Regions from separate parts of the Streptomyces sp. Je 1-369 genome, predicted to be linked through region 2. Evidence: riboswitches for the same ligand, from Rfam matches in the RefSeq annotation. Region 2 holds a riboswitch; each other region holds the start of a gene.

Region 1 (5,748 bases), 1.6 Mb from region 2:
GAGCGCGAAGCGGCATGAGTGAGCGTTACGAGCCACAGGTGTGTACGGGTGTGTGCCGCGGCTCCGGTTCGAACCGCAGCGCCGCACACACCCGTCAGGACGTGCTCATCACACCCGTACGGGCGTGCTCGTCACACGCGTCAGGACGTGCTCGTCCCGATTTCCTCGCGGACCGTCCTGGCCGCCGCGACCAGGTTCTCCAGCGAGGAGCGGGTCTCCGGCCAACCACGCGTCTTCAGACCGCAGTCGGGGTTGACCCAGAGCCGTTCGGCGGGGATCGCTTCGAGTCCCTCGCGCAGCAGGGCGGCGGCCTCCTCGGCGCCGGGGACGCGCGGCGAGTGGATGTCGTACACGCCGGGGCCCGCCTCGCGCGGATAGCCGTGGGCGGCGAGCTCGCGGGCGACCTGCATGTGGGAGCGGGCGGCCTCCAGGCTGATGACGTCGGCGTCGAGGTCGTCGATGGCCTGGACGATGTCGCCGAACTCCGCGTAGCACATGTGGGTGTGGATCTGGGTGTCCGGCCGTACCCCGCTCGTGGTGAGGCGGAAGGACTCGGTGGCCCAGGCCAGATAGGCGGGGTGGTCGGCGGCGCGCAGGGGCAGCGTCTCGCGCAGGGCGGGCTCGTCGACCTGGATGACCGAAGTGCCCGCCGCCTCCAGGTCGTCGACCTCGTCGCGCAAGGCGAGGGCGACCTGGCGTGCGGTGTCGCCGAGCGGCTGGTCGTCACGGACGAAGGACCAGGCGAGCATGGTGACCGGGCCGGTGAGCATGCCCTTGACGGGACGGCCGGTCAGGGACTGCGCGTACGTCGTCCAGCGCACCGTCATCGGTTCGGGGCGGGAGATGTCACCGGCGAGGATCGGCGGGCGCACATAGCGGGTGCCGTACGACTGGACCCAGCCGTGCTGCGTGGCGAGGTAGCCGGTGAGCTGCTCGGCGAAGTACTGCACCATGTCGTTGCGCTCGGGCTCGCCGTGCACCAGGACGTCGATGCCCGTCTTCTCCTGGAACGAGATCACCTCCTGGATCTCGGCCTTGATGCGCTCCTCGTACCCGGCGCCGTCGATCCGCCCGGCCCGCAGGTCGGCGCGGGCCGTGCGCAGTTCACCGGTCTGCGGGAACGACCCGATGGTCGTCGTCGGCAGCAGCGGCAGGCCGAGCGCGGTGCGCTGGGCGGCGGCCCGCTCCGCATACGGCTGGGAGCGCCGTGCGTCGGCGTCCGTGACGGCGCCGGTGCGGGCGCGGACGGCCGGGTCGCGGGTGATGGGGGAGCCCGCCCGGGAGGCCAGGTCGGCGCGGTTCGCGGCGAGTTGGGTGGAGATCGTGTGGGTGCCGCGGGCCAGGCCGCGGGCGAGCGTCACGATCTCGCCCGTCTTCTGGCGGGCGAAGGCCAGCCAGCGCAGGATCTGTGGCTCGATGTCCCGTTCGAGGCCCGTGTCGATGGGGACGTGGAGGAGGGAGCAGGACGCGGCCACGTCGACCCGCTCGGCGAGGCCGAGCAGGGTGCCGAGGATGGCCAGGGACTTCTCCATATCGTTGACCCAGATGTTGCGGCCGTTGACGACACCGGCGACCAGACGCTTGCCGGGCAGTCCGCCCACGGAGGCCAGCGCTTCGAGGTTGGCGGCGGCCGCCCCGGTGAAGTCGAGGGCGAGACCCTCGACCGGAGCCTTGGCGAGTACGGGGAGTGCGTCGCCGAGCCGGTCGAAGTACGACGCGACGAGCAGCTTGGGCCGGTCGGTGAGGGCGCCGAGGTCACGGTAGGCGCGCTCGGCCGCGTTGAGGTCGGCGGCCGTGCGGTCCTGGACGAGGGCGGGCTCGTCCAGCTGGATCCATTCGGCGCCCGCCGCGCGCAGGTCGGCGAGGACCTCCGCGTACACGGGAAGCAGCCGGTCGAGGAGTGTCAGCGGGTCGAAGTCGGCGGCGACCCCGGGCGCGGGCTTGGCCAGCAGGAGGTACGTGACCGGCCCGACGAGCACGGGCCGCGCCGTCAGCCCCAGCGCACGGGCCTCCTTGAACTCGGCCACCTGCTTGGACGAGTCGGCGGTGAACACCGTGCCCGGACCCAACTCCGGTACCAGATAGTGATAGTTGGTGTCGAACCACTTCGTCATCTCGAGCGGCGCCACGTCCTGCGTGCCGCGCGCCATGGCGAAGTAGCCGTCGAGGGCGTCCGCGTCGGCCGCGGCGCGGTGCCGCTCCGGGATCGCGCCCACCATGACGGTGGTGTCCAGGACGTGGTCGTAGTACGAGAAGTCGCCGGTGGGGACTTCGCCCATGCCGGCGTCGGCGAGCTCGCGCCAGTTGGCGCGGCGGAGGTCGGCGGCGGCGGCGCGGAGGGCGTCGGCGGTGACGCGGCCCTTCCAGTAGCCCTCGACGGCCTTCTTCAGTTCACGGTTCGGGCCCTGGCGGGGGTAGCCGTACACGGTGGCCCGTGCTGCCGCGGCTGCGGTCCTGGTGGTCACGGAGATCTCCTTCGCGAGATGAATCCCTGAGATCCCGGCGACGGGACGAGAGCGCGAAGGGGTGACGCACCGGACGGCCCGGGTACGCGCGTCGGGCGCGGCCGTCCGTCAGATGTGTTCGCCGACCCGCCCACGAGGTCACCGGGATATCCGCGCACGAATGGTTCGGGCACGGACAGCGGGCAGGTCTTCGGACTCGCGGGCACGTCCTCCGGGGAGGACACCTACTGGCCGTCGCTTCCCAGGACCGTTCGTCGGTCCCAGTGCATGTGACGGCGGTCGTTCCCGCTCACCGCTGCGGGGCAGTCCCGGATTCCCACCGGGTTCCCTCTTGCGACGCTCCCGTCTGGCGGACGGGGCGAACCAGCTGCACTGATCACCTTACGGCGCCGTCCGCCGACGAGCCGGGCCGTGCCCGGCAATCGCAAGGTGAGGTGGAACACGTGCGCGATGTGCTTCGCACACGGGGCGGGCGGGAAGGCGGCACACTCCGCTGCCTCCCGCCCGTCCGCGCGGACGACCGCCCGCCCCCTCGGCGGGCGGCCGCCTCCGGGCCCCTCAGCCCAGGTCATCGGGTCGGTCGGGTGCGCTCACGCAGCAGGAAGTCCGTGCGGTGCCCGAAGGTCTTGATGAGGCTGAACAGGTAGTCCCAGCGACCGGCGTTGAGCCCCGAACTGTGCTCGCGGAGCTCGAAGAGGATCTCCTCCATCTGCACGGCGGCCGTGATCGTCTCGATGAGGACGGTGGCACGGACCGTTCCGCGGGGGATGCCCAAAAGCTCCTGCGCGGCGACGAAGACGTTGTTCCACAGGCGTGCCTCGTAGCGGTTCTCCAGCTTGGGCAGGTAGAAGTACGGGCCGTGACCCGCGTCGATCTGGCGCCGCGCGCAGTGGAAGAAGTACAGGCCGAAGTCGACGAGGGAGGCGGGCACGGGCTCGCCGTCGTACTCCAGGTGCTCCTCGGACAGGTGCCAGCCGCGCGGGCGGACCACGATCGTGGCGAGCCGGTCGCGGTCGGCGAGCCGGTACTCCTTGCCCTCGGGAGCGGTGAAGTCGATGCGCCGCTCGATGGCGTCCAGCAGGTTCAGCTGCCCGCCGATCACGTTGTCCCAGGTCGGAGAGGTGGCGTCCTCGAAGTCGGCCATCCACACCCGCGCCCCCGAGTTGAGCGCGTTGACCGTCATACGGCGGTCCGGCGGACCTGTGATCTCCACGCGGCGGTCGGTGAGGCCGGGGGCCGGAGGGGCGACGTGCCAGGTCGGGTCGTCGCGCACGGCGGAGGTGACGAGGGGGAAGTCGAGCGGCGTGCCCGCCGCGAGCCGCAGGGCCTGGCGGCGCCGTTCCTTCAGCAGCTCATCGCGCCGCTCGCCGAAGAGGGCGGCCAGTCGGCCGACGAAGTCCAGGGCGGCCGGGGTGAGGATCTCGTCGTGGCGGTGTCCGGGCGGGGAGGGTGGGGCGAGGACGCGGATGGGGCGGGTGAGGGTGTTGGCGGGCATGGGGGTCTCCTGGGGCGGGAGGGAGAGCGGAGGGGGTGAGCGGAGGAGGGGAGGCGGGGCGCGGGGGACGGCGGGTCGGCCGACCTCACGCCCCGCGTCGGCACGGGGTGTTGCCCTCGGCGGAGACCTAGTGGAACTGCTCCGCCTCCGTGGAGCCCGCCAGCGCGGTCGTGGAGGAGGCGGGGTTGACCGCGGTCGACACGAGGTCGAAGTAGCCGGTACCGACCTCGCGCTGGTGCCTGACCGCGGTGAAACCGTGTTCCTGCGCCGCGAACTCCCGCTCCTGGAGGTCGACGTACGCGGTCATGCCGTGGTCCGCGTAGCCGCGTGCCAGGTCGAACATGCCGTGGTTGAGGGAGTGGAAACCGGCCAGGGTGATGAACTGGAACTTGTAGCCCAACGCGCCCAGCTCGCGCTGGAACTTGGCGATCTCGTCGTCGTCGAGGGCGGCCTTCCAGTTGAAGGACGGCGAGCAGTTGTAGGCCAGCATCTGGTCCGGGTGCTCGGCGTGGATCGCCTCGGCGAACTCGCGGGCCTGCGCCAGGTCCGGCGTGCTGGTCTCCACCCAGATGAGATCGGCGTACGGGGCGTAGGCGAGGCCGCGCGCGATCACCGGGGCCATGCCGTTCCTGACCCGGTAGAAGCCCTCCGCCGTCCGCTCGCCCGTCACGAACTCCGCGTCGCGCTCGTCGACGTCGCTGGTGAGGAGGTTGGCGGCGAGCGCGTCCGTGCGGGCCACGATCAGGGTCGGCACGTCGGCGATGTCCGCGGCGAGCCGGGCCGCGTTGAGGGTACGGATGTGCTGGCCGGTCGGCACGAGCACCTTGCCGCCGAGATGACCGCACTTCTTCTCGGAGGCGAGCTGGTCCTCATAGTGGATGCCCGCCGCACCCGCCGCGATCATGGCTTTGGTCAGCTCGAAGGCGTTGAGCGGGCCGCCGAAGCCCGCCTCCGCGTCGGCGACGACCGGCGCGAGCCAGTCCGTCACGTCCCCGTCGCCCTCGCTCGTGGCGATCTGGTCGGCGCGCAGCAGCGCGTTGTTGATGCGACGCACCACCTGGGGAACGGAGTTGGCGGGGTACAGGCTCTGGTCCGGGTAGGTGTGACCGGCCTGGTTGGCGTCGGCCGCGACCTGCCAGCCGGACAGGTAGACGGCCTGGAGACCGGCCTTGACCTGCTGCACCGCCTGTCCACCGGTCAGCGCGCCCAGCGCGTGGACGTAGTCCAGGTCGTGCAGCTGCCGCCACAGCCGCTCCGCGCCGCGGCGCGCCAGGGTGTGCTCCTCGCGGACGCTGCCGGCGAGCCGGACGACGTCGTCGGCGCTGTACGTGCGGTCGATGCCCTGCCACCGGGGGTCGGTGGCCCAGCGCCGTGCGAGCTCTTCGGCCGCGTGCTTCCTCGCGTCTGCCATTGCTGTCACCGTCTCCTTGACGTCCGGGTGTCGTCTGCCAATGCCCCGTCGCCGCGCGGGCTGTGCTGGCACGGGGTGTCACTGGTCTGACTGGATGCACTGCGTGTTGCGGCCGCACTGCAGACGATGGCACTGGCACGCAGTGCCATCAATCGTGGACGCGTGCCAACTTCTGCGAATCTTCGGGCGGGGAACTGCCAAGGTTGCGAAGGGTTCGCGGCAGGGCGGTTCCCGTACGCTGACGCCCACCCGTCACCGTGCTGGAGCATGCGCGCGGGGCACGATGGAGCACGGAGGAGCACACGGTGAGCAAGACGTACGCGGGCGCGCGACTGCGGCGGCTGCGCGAGGAGCGCCGGATGAGCCAGGCCGAGCTC
Region 2 (5,748 bases):
TCCTCGGCGGGCCGGGGCGCGGGGCCGCCGGTGAGCGGCGCGACGCGGCTCGGCAGCACCGCCACGGAGAAGTACGGCACCGATTCCGGGTCCACCTCGGCGAGGCTGCCGGTGCGCTCGCCCTTCATGGTGGCCCGCTCCACGTAGCGCGCCTCGTCGAGGCGGCCCGCGTGCTCCAGGGCGCCGCGCACCTTCCCGAACGTTCGGCCGAGCTTCATGACGACCGCCGAGTCCGTCGCCGCGAGGCGTGCCGCCAGCTCCTCCTCGGGGAGCGTGCCGGGCAGGATCGTCAGGACCTCCTCGGCCTCGACGAGCGGCTCGCCGAGCCGGGCGGCCGCGGCGCTCACCGAGGTGACGCCGGGGATGACCTCGGTCGGGTAGCGGTGCGCGAGGCGCTTGTGCATGTGCTGGTAGGAGCCGTAGAAGAGCGGGTCGCCCTCGGCGAGCACGGCGACGGTGCGGCCCGCGTCGAGGTGTACGGCGAGCCGGGCGGCGGCTTCCTCGTAGAAGTCGTCGAGGGCGCCGCGGTAGCCGCCGGGGTGGTCGGTGCTCTCCGTGGTGACGGGGTAGACCAGCGCTTCCTCGATGTGGTCGGCGCGGAGGTGCGCGGCCGCGATCGAGCGGGCGATGGAACGGCCGTGCCGTGCGGAGTGGTACGCGATCACGTCGGCGGACGCGATGACCTCCACGGCGCGCACGGTCATCAGCGACGGATCGCCGGGGCCCAGCCCGACGCCGTAGAGCTGCCCCTTCGAACTCTGTTCGGTGGGCACGGGCAGGTCGGTGGAGATGGGCACGCCGCTCATTCCGCTTCGCTCGCAATCGCGTTGATCGCCGCCGCGGCCATCGCGCTGCCACCGCGACGTCCCCGTACGACCAGGTACTCCACGCCGGAGGTGTGCGCGGCGAGCGCGTCCTTCGACTCGGCCGCGCCGACGAAGCCGACCGGGATGCCGAGGATCGCGGCCGGTCGGGGCGCGCCCTCCTCGATCATCTCCAGGAGGCGGAAGAGGGCGGTGGGCGCGTTGCCGATGGCGACGACGGCGCCTTCGAGGCGGTCGCGCCAGAGTTCGAGCGCGGCGGCACTGCGGGTGGTGCCGAGCCGCGCGGCGAGGTCCGGCACGGACGGGTCGGCGAGGGTGCAGACCACGTCGTTGTCGGCGGGCAGCCGCTTGCGCGTGACGCCGCTCGCGACCATGTTCGCGTCGCAGAGGATCGGCGCGCCGTCGCGCAGCGCCTTGCGGGCGTCGGCGATCACGCGCGGGCTGTACGAGAGGTCGCGCACGAGGTCGACCATTCCGCAGGCGTGGATCATCCGGACCGCGACCTGGCTGACGTCGGCGGGCAGGCCTTGGAGGTCCGCCTCCGCGCGGATGGTGGCAAAGGACTCGCGGTAGATCGCCGCGCCGTCCTTCTCGTAGTCGAACACTGTGCTCTCGCTCATCTCGTGGCCGTTGGTTTCGTGGTGGTACGTGCGGTGGTGACCGCTTCGGTCAGGGTTCCGCCCGTGACGGGGACGGTGGAGCCTCCGGTGTGCAGCGTCACTTCGTAGTCGCCGTCCCCGGTGGCGAGGACGTCGACCCAGTCGCCGTGCGGGTGCCCGCACCGCCGTGCGCAGCCGGACCAGTGGACGGGCAGGGACCCGTGGCCCGGCACCGCGTCCGCACGGACGTCGGCGAGGGACTTGGCGCACCCGGGGCGGCCGGTGCAGGCGCCGACGCCGAGCCAGGGCGAGCCGGGGTCGGTGAGGTACCCGGCCTCGGTCAGCGAGCCCAGCCGCTTCCGGGCGCTCCCCTCGTCAGCAAAGCCGGGAAGCACGAAGCCGCGCCACGGGGTGACGCGGAGCTCGTCCGCGGGCAGCGGCAGCAGGGCCCGCCACTGCCCGACGCTGACGCGCCCGAGCGGGGCGTGCACGGAGACGGCACGCCCGATGACACCGGGCGGCGGCGGACCACCCGGGCCCGCCGAACCACCCGAGCCCACAGCCCCCGGCCCCGCCGAACCACCCGAGCCCACAGCCCCCGGCCCGACCCGCACCGCCCCGATCCCCGCCCCCTCCAGTGCCCCAGCCAGGTCGATGGCCCGGCCGACGGGCAGCTCCCCCACCCGCCAAGCCCCGTTCCCCGCATCGGCCGCCGCGGCGAGAAACGCTCCCGCCCCGGCGAGCGCCGCACGCGGGGCGTCGGCTCCGGCGACCCGGAAGGCGAGGTCCCCCACTCCGACCACCACCGTCCCGCCCGATTCTGCGATCAAGGTCACATCGCCGCCGAGTCCGGCCACGTCCCCCCGACCGTCGTCGAGGACGAAGAGGAAACGGCCGGAGAGGGCCGTCGTCCACTGCTCCGCGCAGAGGAGTCCGTCCAGCTCGCGGGCCCACAACTGGACGTCGGCGCGGCCGAATCCGTCGGTTCCCGCGAGGGGGGACGCCAGCACGTTCCGGACGCGTTCGTGCCGTTCGGAGGGGAGCAGGCCCGCGTCCGCGAGCAGCGCGGAGAGTTCGCCGCCGCACGCGTCGCCGAGGCCGCGCAGCTCGACGTTGCCGCGTGAGGTGATGCTGAGATTCCCGTCGGCCAAACGCTCCGCGGCGGCCCCCAGAACCGCCACCTGACGCCCCGTCAGAAGCCCGCCGGGCAGCCGGAGTCGAGCCAGGAGGCCGTCGTCGGCGCGGTGCAGGCGCAGAGCTCCGGGGCAGGCGTCGCCCCGGTCACGTATGGGGGATTCGCCCTGGTCTGAGGAGGGTGCTGGGGTGGGCGGCATGGCGGCGAGCATACCCACGCGGATCCGGCCGGTCGCCTCCCGAGCCGGACCGTCCTGGCAGGTGGCCGCACCGCGGAGCGCGGGCAGGACTTACTATGCAGGCGGCGGGCTACGAAGTCCGTCGACGCCAGCGACGGCGTGGGTCCACCAGGACCCGAGGGAGGAAGCCCGGTGTGAATCCGGCGCGGTCCCGCCACTGTGAGCCCCACCCGTGGGGCGAGCCAGGAACTCCTGCCGTCCATACGACCACCCGGGGCGCGGACACCCCGAGGAAGGCCTGCGCCCGCATGCTTCTGCTGTTGTCGACCTCCGACACCGACCTGCTCAGCGCCCGCGCGGCGGGAGGCCCGGTCGACTACCGGTTCGCCAACCCGTCCCGCCTCGACCTCGGGGAGCTCCCCGCGCTGCTCGACGGCATCGACCTCGTCGTCGTACGCCTCCTCGGCGGCGTCCGCGCCTGGCAGGACGGCCTTGACCAGCTCATCGCCACCGGCCTCCCCGTGGTCGTGCTCACCGGCGAACAGGCACCCGACGCCCAGCTCATGGCCTCCTCGACCGTGCCCGTCGGCATCGCCGCGGAGTCGCACGCCTACCTGGCGCACGGCGGTCCCGCGAACCTGGAGCAGCTGGCCCGCTTCCTCTCCGACACCGTGCTGCTCACCGGCCACGGCTTCGAGCCGCCGGCCCCCGCCCCGTCGTGGGGCCCGCTGGAGCGCACCGCCCGCGTCGGCGTCGAGGGTCCGACCGTCGCGGTGCTCTACTACCGCGCCCACCACATGAGCGGCAACACCGCGTTCGTGGACGCGCTGTGCGGCGCGATCGAGGACGCGGGCGCCCGGGCGCTGCCGCTGTACGTGGCGTCGCTGCGCGCCCCCGAGCCCGAGCTCATCGAGGAGCTGCGCGCCGCCGACGCCATCGTGACCACCGTCCTCGCGGCCGGCGGCACCAAGCCCGCCGAGGCCTCCGCGGGCGGTGACGACGAGTCGTGGGACGCGGGCGCGCTGACCGGCCTCGACGTGCCGATCCTCCAGGCGCTCTGCCTGACCGGGTCGCGCTCGGCCTGGGAGGAGAACGACGAGGGCGTCTCGCCGCTCGACGCCGCGAGCCAGATCGCGGTGCCGGAGTTCGACGGCCGCCTCATCACCGTCCCCTTCTCCTTCAAGGAGATCGACGAGGACGGCCTTCCCGCGTACGTCGCCGACGCCGAGCGCGCGGCCCGCGTCGCCGGTATCGCCGTACGCCACGCACGCCTCAAGCACATCCCGGCCGCCGACAAGCGCCTCGCCCTGGTGCTTTCCGCGTACCCGACGAAGCACTCCCGCATCGGCAACGCGGTCGGCCTTGACACCCCGGCGTCCGCCGTCGAGCTGCTGCGCCGACTCCGCGCCGAGGGGTACGACTTCGGCCCCGAGGCCGACATCCCCGGTCTGGTCTCCGGCGACGGCGACGAGCTGATCCGCGCGCTCATCGACGCGGGCGGCCACGACCAGGACTGGCTCACCGAGGAGCAGCTCGCCGCCAACCCGGTGCGCATCCCCGCCGCCGACTACAAACGGTGGTACGCGACGCTGCCGCAGGAGCTGCGCGACTCCGTCGAGCAGCACTGGGGCCCGCCGCCCGGCGAGATGTTCCTCGACCGGTCCCGCGTGGGCCAGGGCGGCGACCCGGAGGGCGACATCGTCCTCGCGGCGCTGCGCCGCGAGAACCTGCTCATCCTCATCCAGCCGCCGCGCGGCTTCGGCGAGAACCCCATCGCGATCTACCACGACCCCGATCTGCCGCCGTCGCACCACTACTTGGCGGCGTACCGGTGGATCGCGGCGCCCGCCGCCGACAACGGCTTCGGCGCGGACGCGATGATCCACCTCGGCAAGCACGGCAACCTGGAGTGGCTGCCCGGCAAGAACGCGGGCCTCTCGGCGGCCTGCGGTCCCGACGCCGCGCTCGGGGACCTGCCGCTGGTCTACCCCTTCCTGGTCAACGACCCGGGCGAGGGCACGCAGGCCAAGCGCCGCGTCCACGCCACGCTCATCGACCACCTGGTGCCGCCGATGGCGCGCGCCGACTCCTACGGCGACATCGCGCGCCTGGAGCAGCTCCTCGACGAGTACGCGCAGATCAGCTCCATGGACCCGGCGAAGCTCCCGGCGATCCGCGCGCAGATCTGGACGCTCATCCAGGCTGCGAAGCTCGACCACGACCTGGGCCTCGAACAGCGCCCGGACGACGACGGCTTCGACGACTTCCTGCTCCACGTCGACGGCTGGCTCTGCGAGATCAAGGACATGCAGATCCGCGACGGTCTGCACGTCCTCGGCAACCCGCCGGCCGGCGCCGACCGCGTCAACCTCGTCCTCGCGGTGCTGCGCGCCCGCCAGATCTGGGGCGGCACGACCGCGCTGCCGGGTCTGCGGGAGGCCCTCGGCCTCGACGAGTCGGCAGCGACGCGTGTGACGGCCGACGAGGCCGAGGCCACGGCGCGCGCGCTGGTCCAGGCGATGGACGACGCGGACTGGGACCCGGCGGCCGTGGCCTCCGTGGCCGCGGACCACGGCGAGCAGGTCGCCGCGATCCTGGAGTTCGCGGCCCGCGAGGTCGTGCCGCGCCTCGCGGCGACCACCGCCGAGCTCGACCACGCCGTGCACGCCCTGAACGGCGGCTTCGTCCCCGCGGGCCCGTCCGGATCGCCGCTGCGCGGCCTGGTCAACGTCCTGCCGACCGGCCGCAACTTCTACTCGGTCGACCCGAAGGCCGTCCCCTCCCGCCTGGCGTGGGAGACGGGCCAGGCGCTCGCCGACTCTCTCGTGGAGCGGTACACGCAGGACAACGACGGCACGTACCCGACCTCCGTGGGCCTGTCCCTGTGGGGCACGAGCGCGATGCGCACCGCGGGCGACGACGTCGCCGAAGCGATGGCGCTGCTCGGCATCCGCCCGGTCTGGGACGACGCGTCCCGCCGTGTGACGGGCCTCGAGGCCATCCCGTACGAGG
Region 3 (5,748 bases), 3.3 Mb from region 2:
AGCTTGGCCCAGATGCGGACGTCGTCCGAGGGGCTGAGCCGCGGCAGGCGGACGAGCGGCGTGTTGCCGACCGCGGCGAGCGGGGAGTCGTAGCGAGGCATCCGGGATCGGGCCTAGACCATGCCGCCGGCGACGGCCGGCAGGATCGTGACGCTGTCGCCGTCGGCGAGCTTCGTGGAGATGCCGTCGAGGAAGCGGACGTCCTCGTCGTTGAGGTACACGTTCACGAAGCGGCGGAGCTTGCCGTCGTCGACGATGCGCTCGGCGATGCCGGCGTGCCGCGAGTCGAGGTCGGCGAAGAGCTCGGCGAGGGTGTCACCGCTGCCCTCGACGGCCTTGGCGCCGTCGGTGTAGGTGCGGAGGATGGTCGGGATGCGGACCTCGATGGCCATGCTGAGGGCTCCTGTCGGGAGTCGAGAAGTGCGTGTGGTGGGCGCGCGGCGGCACGGGGCTTGCGGTGTGGTGCGCCGGGCGTACGGAGAGGCCGCCGCGGCCCGCGGCCGTGCGTAGGACCGCGGTGGACCGGTTCAGCGGGTACAGATGGCGCTGGCGAGGCGGCACAGGTCGACGTGCAGCCGCGCCACGAGCAGCAGGGGTGCGCTCGGCGTCTCTTCGCTCACGTCATGGGGAACCATGCGGTCATCGTATCGATTCCCGGTCCGGATCCCGGAATGTGATCTCAACTGGTGGACGGAATCCGTTCAGGATGCGGGCGGCGGCAGGTAGACGACTGTCGGGGCGCCGGTCAGCGGGTGGGTGCTGACCTCGGCCGTCACGCCGTACACGGTGGCGAGGAGCTCGGCGGTGAGGACTTCTCTGGGTGTCCCGGAGGCGACGAGGCGGCCGCCGTCGAGGACGTAGAGGCGGTCGCAGTAGTACGCGGCGAGGTTGAGGTCGTGCAGGGCCAGGAGGTTGGTGGTGCCGAGGTTCCGTACGAAGGAGAGGATCTCCAGCTGGTAGCGGATGTCCAGGTGGTTGGTGGGTTCGTCGAGGACGACGAGGGTGGGCTGCTGCACCAGGGCGCGGGCGACGAAGGCGCGCTGGCGTTCGCCGCCGGAGAGGGAGGGGAAGGCGCGGTCGGCGAGGTCCTGGACGCCGACGCGGGCGAGCGCCTCGGTGACGAGTTCGTCGTCGGCGACGGTGTCCGCCTCCCAGAACCGTTTGTGCGGGGAGCGGCCCATGGCGACGACCTGCCGGACGGTGAGCTCGAACGCCGCCTGCCCGTCCTGCGGCACGGTGGCCAGGCGGCGGGCGCGGGCCTTGGGGGTCATGGTGTGCAGGTCGTCGCCGTCGAGGAGGGCGCGGCCGCCTGTGGGGCGCAGGGTGCCGTACACGCAGCGCAGCAGGGTCGTCTTGCCGCTGCCGTTGGGGCCGACGACGCCGACGGTCTCGCCGGGGTCGGCGGTGAGGTCGACGGCGTCGACGAGGAGCCGTCCTTCGACTTCGTAGGAGAGCTTTTCGGTGCGGAGCCCGCCGGTGAGCGGTGCCGTGGTCATGCCGGTGGTCGTCCTGCCGCTGCTCTTCGTGCCGGTGGTCGTCGTGCCGGTGGTCGTCATGCCGGTACTCCTTCGTTGCGCCGCCTCAGCATCCACAGGAAGAACGGGCCGCCGGTGAGCGCGGTGAGCACGCCGACGGGGATGTCCTGCGGCGCGGCGACGGTGCGCGCGGCGAGGTCGGCGGCGACCAGGAACACCGCGCCCATCAGCGCGACGACCGGGAGCAGCGCGCGGTGGGCGGCGCCGACCAGCATGCGGGCGGCGTGCGGCACCATCAGGCCGACGAAGCCGATGGCGCCGCTGTAGGCGACGAGGGCGCCGGTGAGGAGTGAGGCGAGGACGAAGACGCCGGCGCGGAAGCGGGCGGCGTCGAGGCCGAGGACGGTGGCGCCCTCCTCGCCCGCGAGGAGCAGGTCGAGGGGGCGGGCCATGGACATGAGGAGGGCCGTGCCGATGACGAGGGTGACGCAGGGCAGGGCGAGCATGTCCCAGCGGGCGGTGCCGAGGCCGCCGAGTGTCCAGTACAGGACTTCCTTGAGGTGGTCGGCGCTGTCGGCGGTGACCAGGATGAGGCTGGTCAGGGCGGTGAGGATGTACGAGACGGCGACGCCCGCGAGGATCAGTCGGCCGGTGGCGAAGCTGCCGCTGCCGCCGCGTGCGAGGGCGTAGACGAGGATCAGGGAGATCAGGGCGCCCGCGAAGGAGGCGGCCGGGATGGTGACGGTGGTCGACAGGGCGGCGCCGAGGCCGAAGACGGAGCCGAGGACGATCGCGCAGACCGCGCCGACGGAGGCGCCGGAGGAGACGCCGAGCAGGAACGGGTCGGCGAGGGGGTTGCGGACGAGGGCCTGGAGGACGGTGCCGATGACGGCGAGGCCGGCTCCGACGGTGGCTCCGAGGATGACCCGCGGGAGCCGGACGTCCAGGACGATGGTGCGGAACGGGGAGGGGCCCGCGCGTCCCGTGAGGATCTCCAGGACGTCGGCGGTCGGGATGCGGACGGAGCCGAGGGCCACCCCTGCCATGACGGCCACCGCGAGGGCCGCGCAGAGCGTGGTGATGACGGTGGCGTAGCGCATGCGCTTCACAGCTGCGCCGCCAGCTTCCTCACCGCCTCGGGTGCTCGTACTCCTGTGACCATGTCCGACAGGGGCAGCACGGCGAAGCTCTTGTTCTTGATGGCGGGGACGTCCTGGAGGGCGGGGTCGTCGAGGAGGCGCTTCTTCTTCTGGGCGACGGTCGTGGCGCCGTAGTCGAGGATGAGGATGGTCTCGGGCTTGTTCTTCACGACGGACTCCCAGGACGCGTCGCTGAAGGACTTGTCCACGTGGGCGAAGACGTTGCGGCCGCCCGCCCGCTTGATGATGTCGTTGCCGATGCCGCGGCCGCCCGCCGTGAACGCGGTCTTGTCGCCGCTGTCGTAGACGAAGACGGAGAGGGGTTTCCTGCCCTTGGTCTTCTCGGCGGTGGCGGCGAGTGCGCGCTGTGCGCCGCTGACCCACCGGTCCGCGCGGGCCCGCACCCCGAAGGTGGAGCCGACCTCGCGGACCTCGCGGTAGACGTCGTCCATGGAGACGGGCTTCTTGGCGCAGCCCTCCACGTTGAGGCGGCTCTTGATGCCGGACTTGGCGAGCGCGGAGCGGCTGCGGCCGTCGCCCGCGAGGAAGGCGCTCGCGTAGCCGCCGTAGACGAAGTCGGGGTTGGCGGCGAGCAGCTTCTCGTAGGAGGGGTACTCCTTGGCGACGACGGGCACGGAGTCGTACGCCTTCTCATACTTGGGCAGGACCTTGTCGTCGAGGTAGGCCGTGCCGGTGAGGTGGTCCTTGAGGCCGAGTTCCAGCATCACTTCGGTGGTGTGCTGGTTCATGGTGACGGCGCGCTTCGGGGGTGCGTCGTACGTCGTTCGCACACCGCAGTTGGTGACGGTGTACGGGAATCCGGCGGCCTTGGCGGCGGGCTCGGTGTCACCGCCTGCGTCCGACGAGGAGCACGCGGCGAGCGGGACGAGCAGGGCCGCGGCGGCGAGGGCGCGTATGCCGGTGTGACGGCGGGACATGGCTGAACTTCCTCCTTCAGGGGATTTCCGCGTCCCCTGCGTTGCGTGGAGAAGGGCGGCAGGTCAGTTCCTGACTCCCCCGGCCCCGGTGTCGGGGTGGGGTCACAGTGGCGGGACCGTGCCGGGTTCGCACCGGCTTCCTGGGTCCTGCCGCCCTCATGAGTAAAGCTCAGTATGCCTCGACGACCTTTACCTCTTCTTCGGTGACCTCGCCGTTCACGATCCGGTACGAGCGGAACTGGAAGGGGCCCGCGTCGTCGGTGTCCGCGGTGGAGACCAGGACGTAGTGCGCGCCGGGCTCGTTGGCGTAGGTGATGTCGGTGCGCGAGGGGTACGCCTCGGTCGCGGTGTGCGAGTGGTAGACGATCACCGGCTCCTCGTCGCGGTCGTCCATCTCGCGGTAGAGCTTGAGCAGGTCACCCGAGTCGAACTCGTAGAACGTGGGCGACCGTGCGGCGTTCAGCATCGGGATGAACCGCTCGGGGCGCCCGGTGCCCTCCGGGCCCGCGACCACGCCGCACGCCTCGTCGGGGTGGTCCTGGCGCGCGTGCGCGACGATCTGGTCGTGGAGGGCCTGGGTGATGGTCAGCATGGCAGCCAGGATAAGCAGAGGGGCCCGCGCGTACCGAAGTGTGGTACGGGCGGGCCCGAATGCTGGACGGGGGCCTTGGGGAGCCTCAGTCCTTGGAGAGGGAGTCGTCCGAGGAGGACTCGCCGGAGACGCCGACCTTCCGCTTGTTGAAGGCCGCGGCCTGCGGGTTGCGGCTCTTGAGCACCAGGTACGACACGGTCAGGATCGCGGCCCAGACCGGAGCGGCGTACAGGGAGATACGCGCGTCCTTGTCGATGCCCATCATCACGATGACCATGCCGATGAAGAGCAGGGCGAACCAGCTGGTGTACGGGGCTCCCGGGGCGCGGAAGGTGGACTGCGGCAGCTCGCCGCGGTCGGCCTTGCGACGGTAGCGGATCTGGCAGGCCAGGATCATGATCCAGGCCCACATGCCGGAGATGGTGGCGAAGGAGACGACGTAGTTGAACGCCTCGCCCGGCCACTGGTAGTTGATCCAGACGCCGACCAGCATGAACGCGGCGGAGGCCGTGGTGCCGATCAGCGGCAGGCCGTTCTTCGTGAGCTTGGTGAAGAACTTGGGGCCCTGGCCGTTCATCGCCAGGTCGCGCAGCATGCGGCCGGTGGAGTACATGCCGGAGTTGCAGGAGGAGAGCGCGGCGGTGAGGACCACGAAGTTCACGATGGCGGCGCCGACGCCGAGGCCCATCTCCTCGAAGGCGGCGACGAACGGTGAGACGCCGGGCTTGAAGGAGGTCCACGGGACGACCGACAGGATCATGATGAGGGCGCCGACGTAGAAGACGGCGATGCGCCACGGCACGGTGTTGATGGCCTTGGGCAGGACGGTCTTCGGGTCCTTGGACTCGCCCGCGGTGACGCCGACGAGCTCGACGGCGAGGAAGGCGAACATCACGATCTGCAGGGTCATCAGCGTGGAGCCGATGCCGTTGGGGAAGAAACCGCCCTGGTTCCACAGGTGGGCCACGGTGGCGGTGTCACCGGCGTCGGAGAAGCCGATGGTGAGGATGCCGACGCAGATCAGGATCATGCCGATGATGGCGGTGACCTTGACCATCGAGAACCAGAACTCGAGCTCGCCGAAGAGCTTCACGGAGATGAGGTTCGCGCCGTACAGGATGACGGTGAAGACCAGCGCGTAGGCCCATTGCGGGAATGAGTCGTGGGTCCAGTACTGCATGTACTGGGCGGCCGCGGTGACTTCGGTGATGCCGGTGACGACCCAGAAGAGCCAGTACGTCCAGCCGGTCACGAATCCGAAGAACGGGCCCATGAACTCGCGTGCGTACTCCGAGAAGGAGCCGGACACGGGCCGGTACATGAGGAGCTCGCCGAGCGCCCGCATGATGAAGAAGATGACGAGGCCCGCGATGGCGTACGCCAGGATGAGGCTCGGTCCGGCCTTGTGGATGGCCTTGCCCGCGCCGAGGAACAGGCCGGTGCCGATGGCACCGCCGATCGCGATCATCTGGATCTGTCGGGCTCCGAGCCCGCGCTGGTATCCCTCGCCCTCGCCGGACGAGCCGTGCACGACCCCATTGCCGTCGTGCCCGTCGTGGTGCTCTTCGACCTGCACTGAGGTCATGGTGACGCCTTTCTCCATG
Region 4 (5,748 bases), 890 kb from region 2:
CCTTCTCCATCGCGATGACCATCCCGATCGCGCTGCTGATGGGCTTCTACCTGCGGGTGCTGCGGCCTGGACGGGTCAGTGAGGTCTCGCTGATCGGCATCGCGCTGCTGCTGCTCGCGCTCGTCGGCGGGCGCTGGGTCGCCGAGTCGTCCCTCGCGGACACGTTCACGCTGGCGCCGTCGACGCTGGTCATCTGGCTGGTGGCGTACGGGTTCATCGCCTCGATCCTGCCGGTGTGGATGCTGCTCGCGCCCCGCGACTACCTCTCCACCTTCATGAAGATCGGCACCATCGTGCTGCTCGCCGTCGGCGTCGTCGTCACCCTGCCGACGCTGAAGATGGACCCGGTGACCGACTTCGCCTCGCGCGGCGACGGACCCGTCTTCGCGGGCTCGCTCTTCCCGTTCGTCTTCATCACCATCGCCTGCGGCGCCCTGTCCGGCTTCCACGCGCTGATCTCCTCGGGCACGACGCCGAAGATGATCCAGAAGGAGACGCAGGTCCGGATGATCGGCTACGGCTCCATGCTGATGGAGTCGTCGGTCGCGGTGATGGCGCTGGTCGCGGCGTCGATCATCGACCCCGGCCTGTACTTCGCGATGAACGCGCCGGCGGGAGTCGTCGGCGACACCGTGCAGGAGGCGTCGAAGGCCGTCGCCGGCTTCGGGTACTCCATCTCACCGGCCGATCTGGCGCAGGCCGCGAAGAACGTCGAGGAGTCCTCGCTGCTCTCGCGCACCGGCGGCGCGCCCACGCTCGCGGTCGGCGTGTCCGAGATCTTCTCGAAGGTCACGGGCGGCTCGATGCGGGCCTTCTGGTACCACTTCGCGATCATGTTCGAGGCGCTGTTCATCCTGACCGCGCTCGACGCGGGCACGCGCGTGGGCCGGTTCATGCTGCAGGACATGCTCGGGAACATCTACAAACCGTTCCGTCGGATGAGCTGGAAGCCGGGGCTCGTGTTCACCAGCGCCGTCGTCACCGGCCTCTGGGGTTACTTCCTGTGGGTCGGCGTGCACGAGCCGCTCGGCGGGATCAACCAGCTCTTCCCGATCTTCGGCATCGCCAACCAGCTCCTCGCCGCCGTCGCCCTCGCCGTCTGCACCACGCTGCTCGTGAAGTCCGGGCGCCTCAAGTGGGCCTGGATCACGGGGATTCCGCTCGCCTGGGACGCGACGGTGACGCTCACCGCGAGCTGGCAGAAGGTGTTCTCCAGCGATCCGCGCGTCGGCTTCTTCCAGCAGCGCGCCAACTACCAGGACGCCATCGACGAGGGCAAGATCCTGCCGCCCGCCAAGACCATGGACGACATGCACACCGTCGTCACCAACTCCACGGTGGACGGTGTCCTTTCGGCGGCGCTCGCGCTGCTCATCGTCGTCGTCATCCTGGACGCGGCACGGATCTGCATCAAGCACGTCCGCAACCCCGTGGCCTCGCGGCTGAGCGAAGCGCCGTACGTGGAGTCGAAGTTGACCGCTCCGGCCGGGCTCTTCGCGACCCGGGAGGAGAAGCAGGAGGAGAGGCGGACGGAGCGACGGGAGGTGGCGCCGTGACCTGGGTGCTGCGCGGGATGCGGTGGATGCGGTGGTACGTCCATGAGCTGACCGACGAGTCGGCGTACGACCGGTATGTGGCGCACGTGCGCAAGGAGCATCCGGCGGCAACTGTTCCCAGCCGCCGCGCATTTGAACGCATGCGGACAGACCGGGCGGAGTCAGACCCCCGCCAAGGGTTCCGCTGCTGCTGAACAGGCAACTTGTCACGTCCGTTATCCGGACGGGGGTTCCATACAGCGAGACTGTGGCTTAGATTTCCCGCACGTTAAGCATGGGATAAGTGAGGGAACGGAGCCGCGATATGTCAGATGCGCCTGAAGTGAACAGACCGGTGGTGACGCCGGTCCGTGTGGTCATCGCAGCCTGCCTCGTCGCGCCCTTCGTGGCAATGCTCTGGGTGGGGTCGTACGCGAAGATCGACCCGACCTTCATCGGCATCCCGTTCTTCTACTGGTACCAGATGCTCTGGGTGCTCATCTCGACGGCGCTCACGATGATCGCGTACCAGCTGTGGCAGCGTGACCAGCGCGCCCGCAAGGCCGAGCAGGCCCATGGGGGTGCCGGAAAGTGACCACACTCGCATCGGGCGGCGTCAACGGCGTCGCACTCGGCGTCTTCATCTTCTTCTTCCTCGCCGTCACCGTCATGGGCTTCCTCGCCGCCAACTGGCGCAAGGCGGAGAACGAGCAGAGCCTCGACGAATGGGGCCTCGGCGGCCGCTCGTTCGGCACCTGGGTCACCTGGTTCCTGCTCGGCGGCGACCTGTACACCGCCTACACGTTCGTGGCCGTCCCGGCGGCGATCTACGCGGCGGGCGCGGCCGGCTTCTTCGCCGTGCCGTACACGATCCTCGTCTACCCGCTGATCTTCACCTTCCTGCCGCGCCTGTGGTCGGTCTCGCACAAGCACGGCTACGTGACCACCTCCGACTTCGTGCGCGGGCGCTTCGGCTCCAAGGGGCTCTCGCTGGCGGTCGCCGTCACCGGCATCCTCGCCACGATGCCGTACATCGCGCTCCAGCTGGTGGGCATCCAGGCCGTCCTCGACGTCATGGGGGTCGGCGGCGGTCCCGACACCAACTGGTTCATCAAGGACCTGCCGCTGCTGATCGCGTTCGCGGTGCTCGCCGCGTACACCTACTCGTCGGGTCTGCGCGCGCCCGCGCTGATCGCGTTCGTGAAGGACGGTCTGATCTATCTCGTCATCGCCGTCGCGATCATCTACATCCCGATCAAGCTCGGTGGCTTCGACGAGATCTTCCAGGCGGCGAACGATAAGTTCTCGGCGGCGAACGACGCCGCGGGCAAGCCCGTCGCGGGGCTCGCACCCGGTGAGGCCGGGCAGTGGACGTACGCCACGCTCGCGCTCGGCTCCGCGCTCGCGCTGTTCATGTACCCGCACTCGATCACGGCGACGCTCTCCTCCAAGAGCCGCAACGTGATCCGCAAGAACACCACGATCCTGCCGCTCTACTCGCTGATGCTGGGCCTGCTCGCACTGCTCGGCTTCATGGCGATCGCGGCCGGGGTCAAGGTCGAGAACGGCCAGCTGGCCATCCCCCAGCTGTTCGAGAACATGTTCCCCGACTGGTTCACCGGCGTCGCCTTCGCCGCCATCGGCATCGGCGCGCTCGTGCCCGCGGCGATCATGTCGATCGCGGCCGCGAATCTCTTCACGAGGAACATCTACAAGGACTTCATCAAGCCGGACGCGACACCCGCGCAGGAGACCAGGGTCTCCAAGCTGGTCTCGCTCCTGGTGAAGGTGGGCGCGCTCGCCTTCGTCCTGACCATGGACAAAACGGTCGCGATCAACTTCCAGCTGCTCGGCGGCATCTGGATCCTGCAGACGATGCCCGCGCTGGTCGGCGGCCTGTTCACGCGGTGGTTCCACCGCTGGGCGCTGCTCGCGGGCTGGGCGGTCGGCATGGTCTACGGAACGGTCGCCGCGTACGGCGTCGCCTCGCCGACGCAGAAGCACTTCGGCGGCTCGTCCGACGAGATCCCCGGCATCGGCGAGATCGGCTACATCGGCCTCACCGCGTTCGTCCTGAACGTCGTCGTGACCGTGGTCATGACCTTCGTCCTGAAGGCCCTGAAGGCCCCCGAGGGCATCGACGAGACGTCGCCCGGGGACTACACGGCGGACGCGGGCGACCCCGGCGTCATCGAGGAACTGCCCCCGGCCACCGTGGGGGCGCCGGGCGGGCACTGACCCTTCCCTGCGTACGACCTACGGGCCGCCGGAGGAATCCGGCGGCCCGTTCTCGTGCTCTCCGACACAAGATATGGGGCTGCCACCCAGAGCCAGCACAAGATGTATGCTCGTGCTCGCTGTCGCCGCAGGGGAATCCGGTGCAAGTCCGGAACTGTCCCGCAACGGTAGACGTGTACGCATTTGTCGTACGCGGAGTCCGAAGACCTGCCGGCAGTGCACCCGTGCCGTCCGGCCCGGGTGCCGACCGTCCGGGCCTCGTGGAATGGGCCGGTGGACGCGGTACGCCGCCCTGCCCGGGTGCGCCCGTGTGTGCCATCCCCTCCTCCAGGCCCAGAGCCGAGCGAGGGAGAGCCCCACGTGACCATCGCGCCTGCCGAACCTGCGACAGCGCTGGCACCGCAGCCCACCGAAAGCGCTGAGGGTACCGACGCGCCGGGGACCGCGCTGCTGCGCACCCTGACCGACCTCACCGCCGACCTCCCCGACGCCGACCCCGGCCGGGTGGCCGCCGCCGCGCTGCGCGGCCGTTCGGCCCGGGCCGACGAGGCGGAGCTGCGGACCCTCGCCACCGAGGCGGCCGCGGGGCTCATCTCCGAGGACCCCGCGTACTCGAAGCTCGCCGCCAGGCTGCTCTCGCTCTCCATCGCCGCCGAGGCCGCCTCGCAGGGCGTGCGCTCCTTCACCGAGTCGATCGCCGTCGGCCACCGCGAGGGCCTGATCGCCGACCGCACCGCCGACTTCGTGGGCGCCCACGCGGCCCGCCTCGACGCGCTCGTGGACACCGCGCTCGCCGACGGCGCCGACTTCCGCTTCGGCTACTTCGGGCTGCGCACCCTGCACAGCCGCTACCTGCTGCGCCACCCGATCACCCGCCAGGTCATCGAGACCCCGCAGCACTTCATGCTGCGCGTGGCCGGCGGTCTCGCCGAGGACGAGAGTGCCCGCGCCGTCGACGAGGTCGCCGCGCTGTACGGCCTGATGAGCCGCCTCGACTACCTGCCGTCCTCGCCGACGCTCTTCAACTCCGGCACCCGCCACCCGCAGATGTCGTCCTGCTACCTCCTCGACTCCCCGCAGGACGAGCTCGACTCGATCTACGACCGCTACCACCAGGTCGCACGGCTCTCGAAGCACGCGGGCGGCATCGGACTCTCGTACTCCCGCATCCGCTCCCGCGGTTCGCTGATCCGCGGCACGAACGGGCACTCCAACGGCATCGTGCCGTTCCTGAAGACGCTGGACGCCTCCGTCGCCGCGGTGAACCAGGGCGGGCGGCGCAAGGGCGCGGCCGCGGTCTACCTGGAGACCTGGCACTCCGACATCGAGGAGTTCCTGGAGCTGCGCGACAACACCGGTGAGGACGCGCGCCGCACGCACAACCTCAACCTCGCGCACTGGATCCCCGACGAGTTCATGCGCCGGGTCGCCGCCGACCAGCCGTGGTCGCTGTTCTCGCCCTCCGACGTGCCGGAGCTCGTCGACCTGTGGGGCGACGCGTTCGACGCCGCCTACCGCAAGGCGGAGGCCGCCGGGCTCGCCAAGAAGAGCATGTCGGCCCGGGACCTGTACGGCCGCATGATGCGCACCCTCGCGCAGACCGGCAACGGCTGGATGACCTTCAAGGACGCCGCCAACCGCACCGCCAACCAGACGGCGGAGCCCGGCCACACCGTCCACTCCTCCAACCTGTGCACGGAGATCCTGGAGGTGACGGACGACGGGGAGACGGCCGTCTGCAACCTCGGCTCGGTCAACCTCGGCGCGTTCGTCGACCCGGCCGCGCAGGACATCGACTGGGAGCGGCTCGACGCCACCGTCCGCACCGCGGTGACCTTCCTCGACCGCGTCGTCGACATCAACTTCTACCCGACCGAGCAGGCCGGGCGCTCCAACGCCAAGTGGCGCCCCGTGGGCCTCGGCGCGATGGGCCTCCAGGACGTCTTCTTCCAGCTGAAGCTGGCTTTCGACTCCC

What was found. Region 2 has a riboswitch for cobalamin ahead of cobN (cobaltochelatase subunit CobN). Riboswitches for the same ligand answer to the same signal wherever they lie in the genome.
Region 1: it holds a riboswitch for cobalamin, as region 2 does, so the genes downstream of both, metE (5-methyltetrahydropteroyltriglutamate--homocysteine S-methyltransferase) here and cobN (cobaltochelatase subunit CobN) in region 2, are expected to answer to the same signal.
Region 3: it holds a riboswitch for cobalamin, as region 2 does, so the genes downstream of both, NOO62_RS15350 (ABC transporter substrate-binding protein) here and cobN (cobaltochelatase subunit CobN) in region 2, are expected to answer to the same signal.
Region 4: it holds a riboswitch for cobalamin, as region 2 does, so the genes downstream of both, NOO62_RS26695 (ribonucleoside-diphosphate reductase subunit alpha) here and cobN (cobaltochelatase subunit CobN) in region 2, are expected to answer to the same signal.

What each region holds. Positions count from the first base shown of each region.
Region 1 covers NZ_CP101750.1:8,268,418-8,274,165, forward strand. The annotation lists gene metE (5-methyltetrahydropteroyltriglutamate--homocysteine S-methyltransferase) at 141-2,465, opposite strand; cobalamin riboswitch at 2,629-2,848, opposite strand; partial or broken gene NOO62_RS36530 (malate synthase) at 3,040-3,960, opposite strand; gene aceA (isocitrate lyase) at 4,088-5,371, opposite strand; gene NOO62_RS36540 (short-chain fatty acyl-CoA regulator family protein) at 5,677-5,748, shown strand, end outside.
Region 2 covers NZ_CP101750.1:6,713,369-6,719,116, reverse strand. The annotation lists gene NOO62_RS30305 (precorrin-2 C(20)-methyltransferase) at 1-806, opposite strand, end outside; gene NOO62_RS30300 (precorrin-8X methylmutase) at 803-1,444, opposite strand; gene NOO62_RS30295 (cobalamin biosynthesis protein CobG) at 1,441-2,769, opposite strand; cobalamin riboswitch at 2,875-3,011, shown strand; gene cobN (cobaltochelatase subunit CobN) at 3,045-5,748, shown strand, end outside.
Region 3 covers NZ_CP101750.1:3,366,772-3,372,519, forward strand. The annotation lists gene NOO62_RS15330 (PLP-dependent cysteine synthase family protein) at 1-101, opposite strand, end outside; gene NOO62_RS15335 (MoaD/ThiS family protein) at 114-392, opposite strand; gene NOO62_RS39120 (putative leader peptide) at 528-635, opposite strand; gene NOO62_RS15340 (ABC transporter ATP-binding protein) at 702-1,496, opposite strand; gene NOO62_RS15345 (FecCD family ABC transporter permease) at 1,553-2,575, opposite strand; gene NOO62_RS15350 (ABC transporter substrate-binding protein) at 2,581-3,552, opposite strand; cobalamin riboswitch at 3,596-3,758, opposite strand; gene NOO62_RS15355 (M67 family metallopeptidase) at 3,722-4,144, opposite strand; gene NOO62_RS15360 (amino acid permease) at 4,230-5,729, opposite strand.
Region 4 covers NZ_CP101750.1:5,828,199-5,833,946, reverse strand. The annotation lists gene NOO62_RS26715 (carbon starvation CstA family protein) at 1-1,556, shown strand, start outside; gene NOO62_RS26710 (YbdD/YjiX family protein) at 1,574-1,750, shown strand; gene NOO62_RS26705 (DUF3311 domain-containing protein) at 1,861-2,130, shown strand; gene mctP (monocarboxylate uptake permease MctP) at 2,127-3,773, shown strand; cobalamin riboswitch at 3,867-4,003, shown strand; gene NOO62_RS26695 (ribonucleoside-diphosphate reductase subunit alpha) at 4,134-5,748, shown strand, end outside.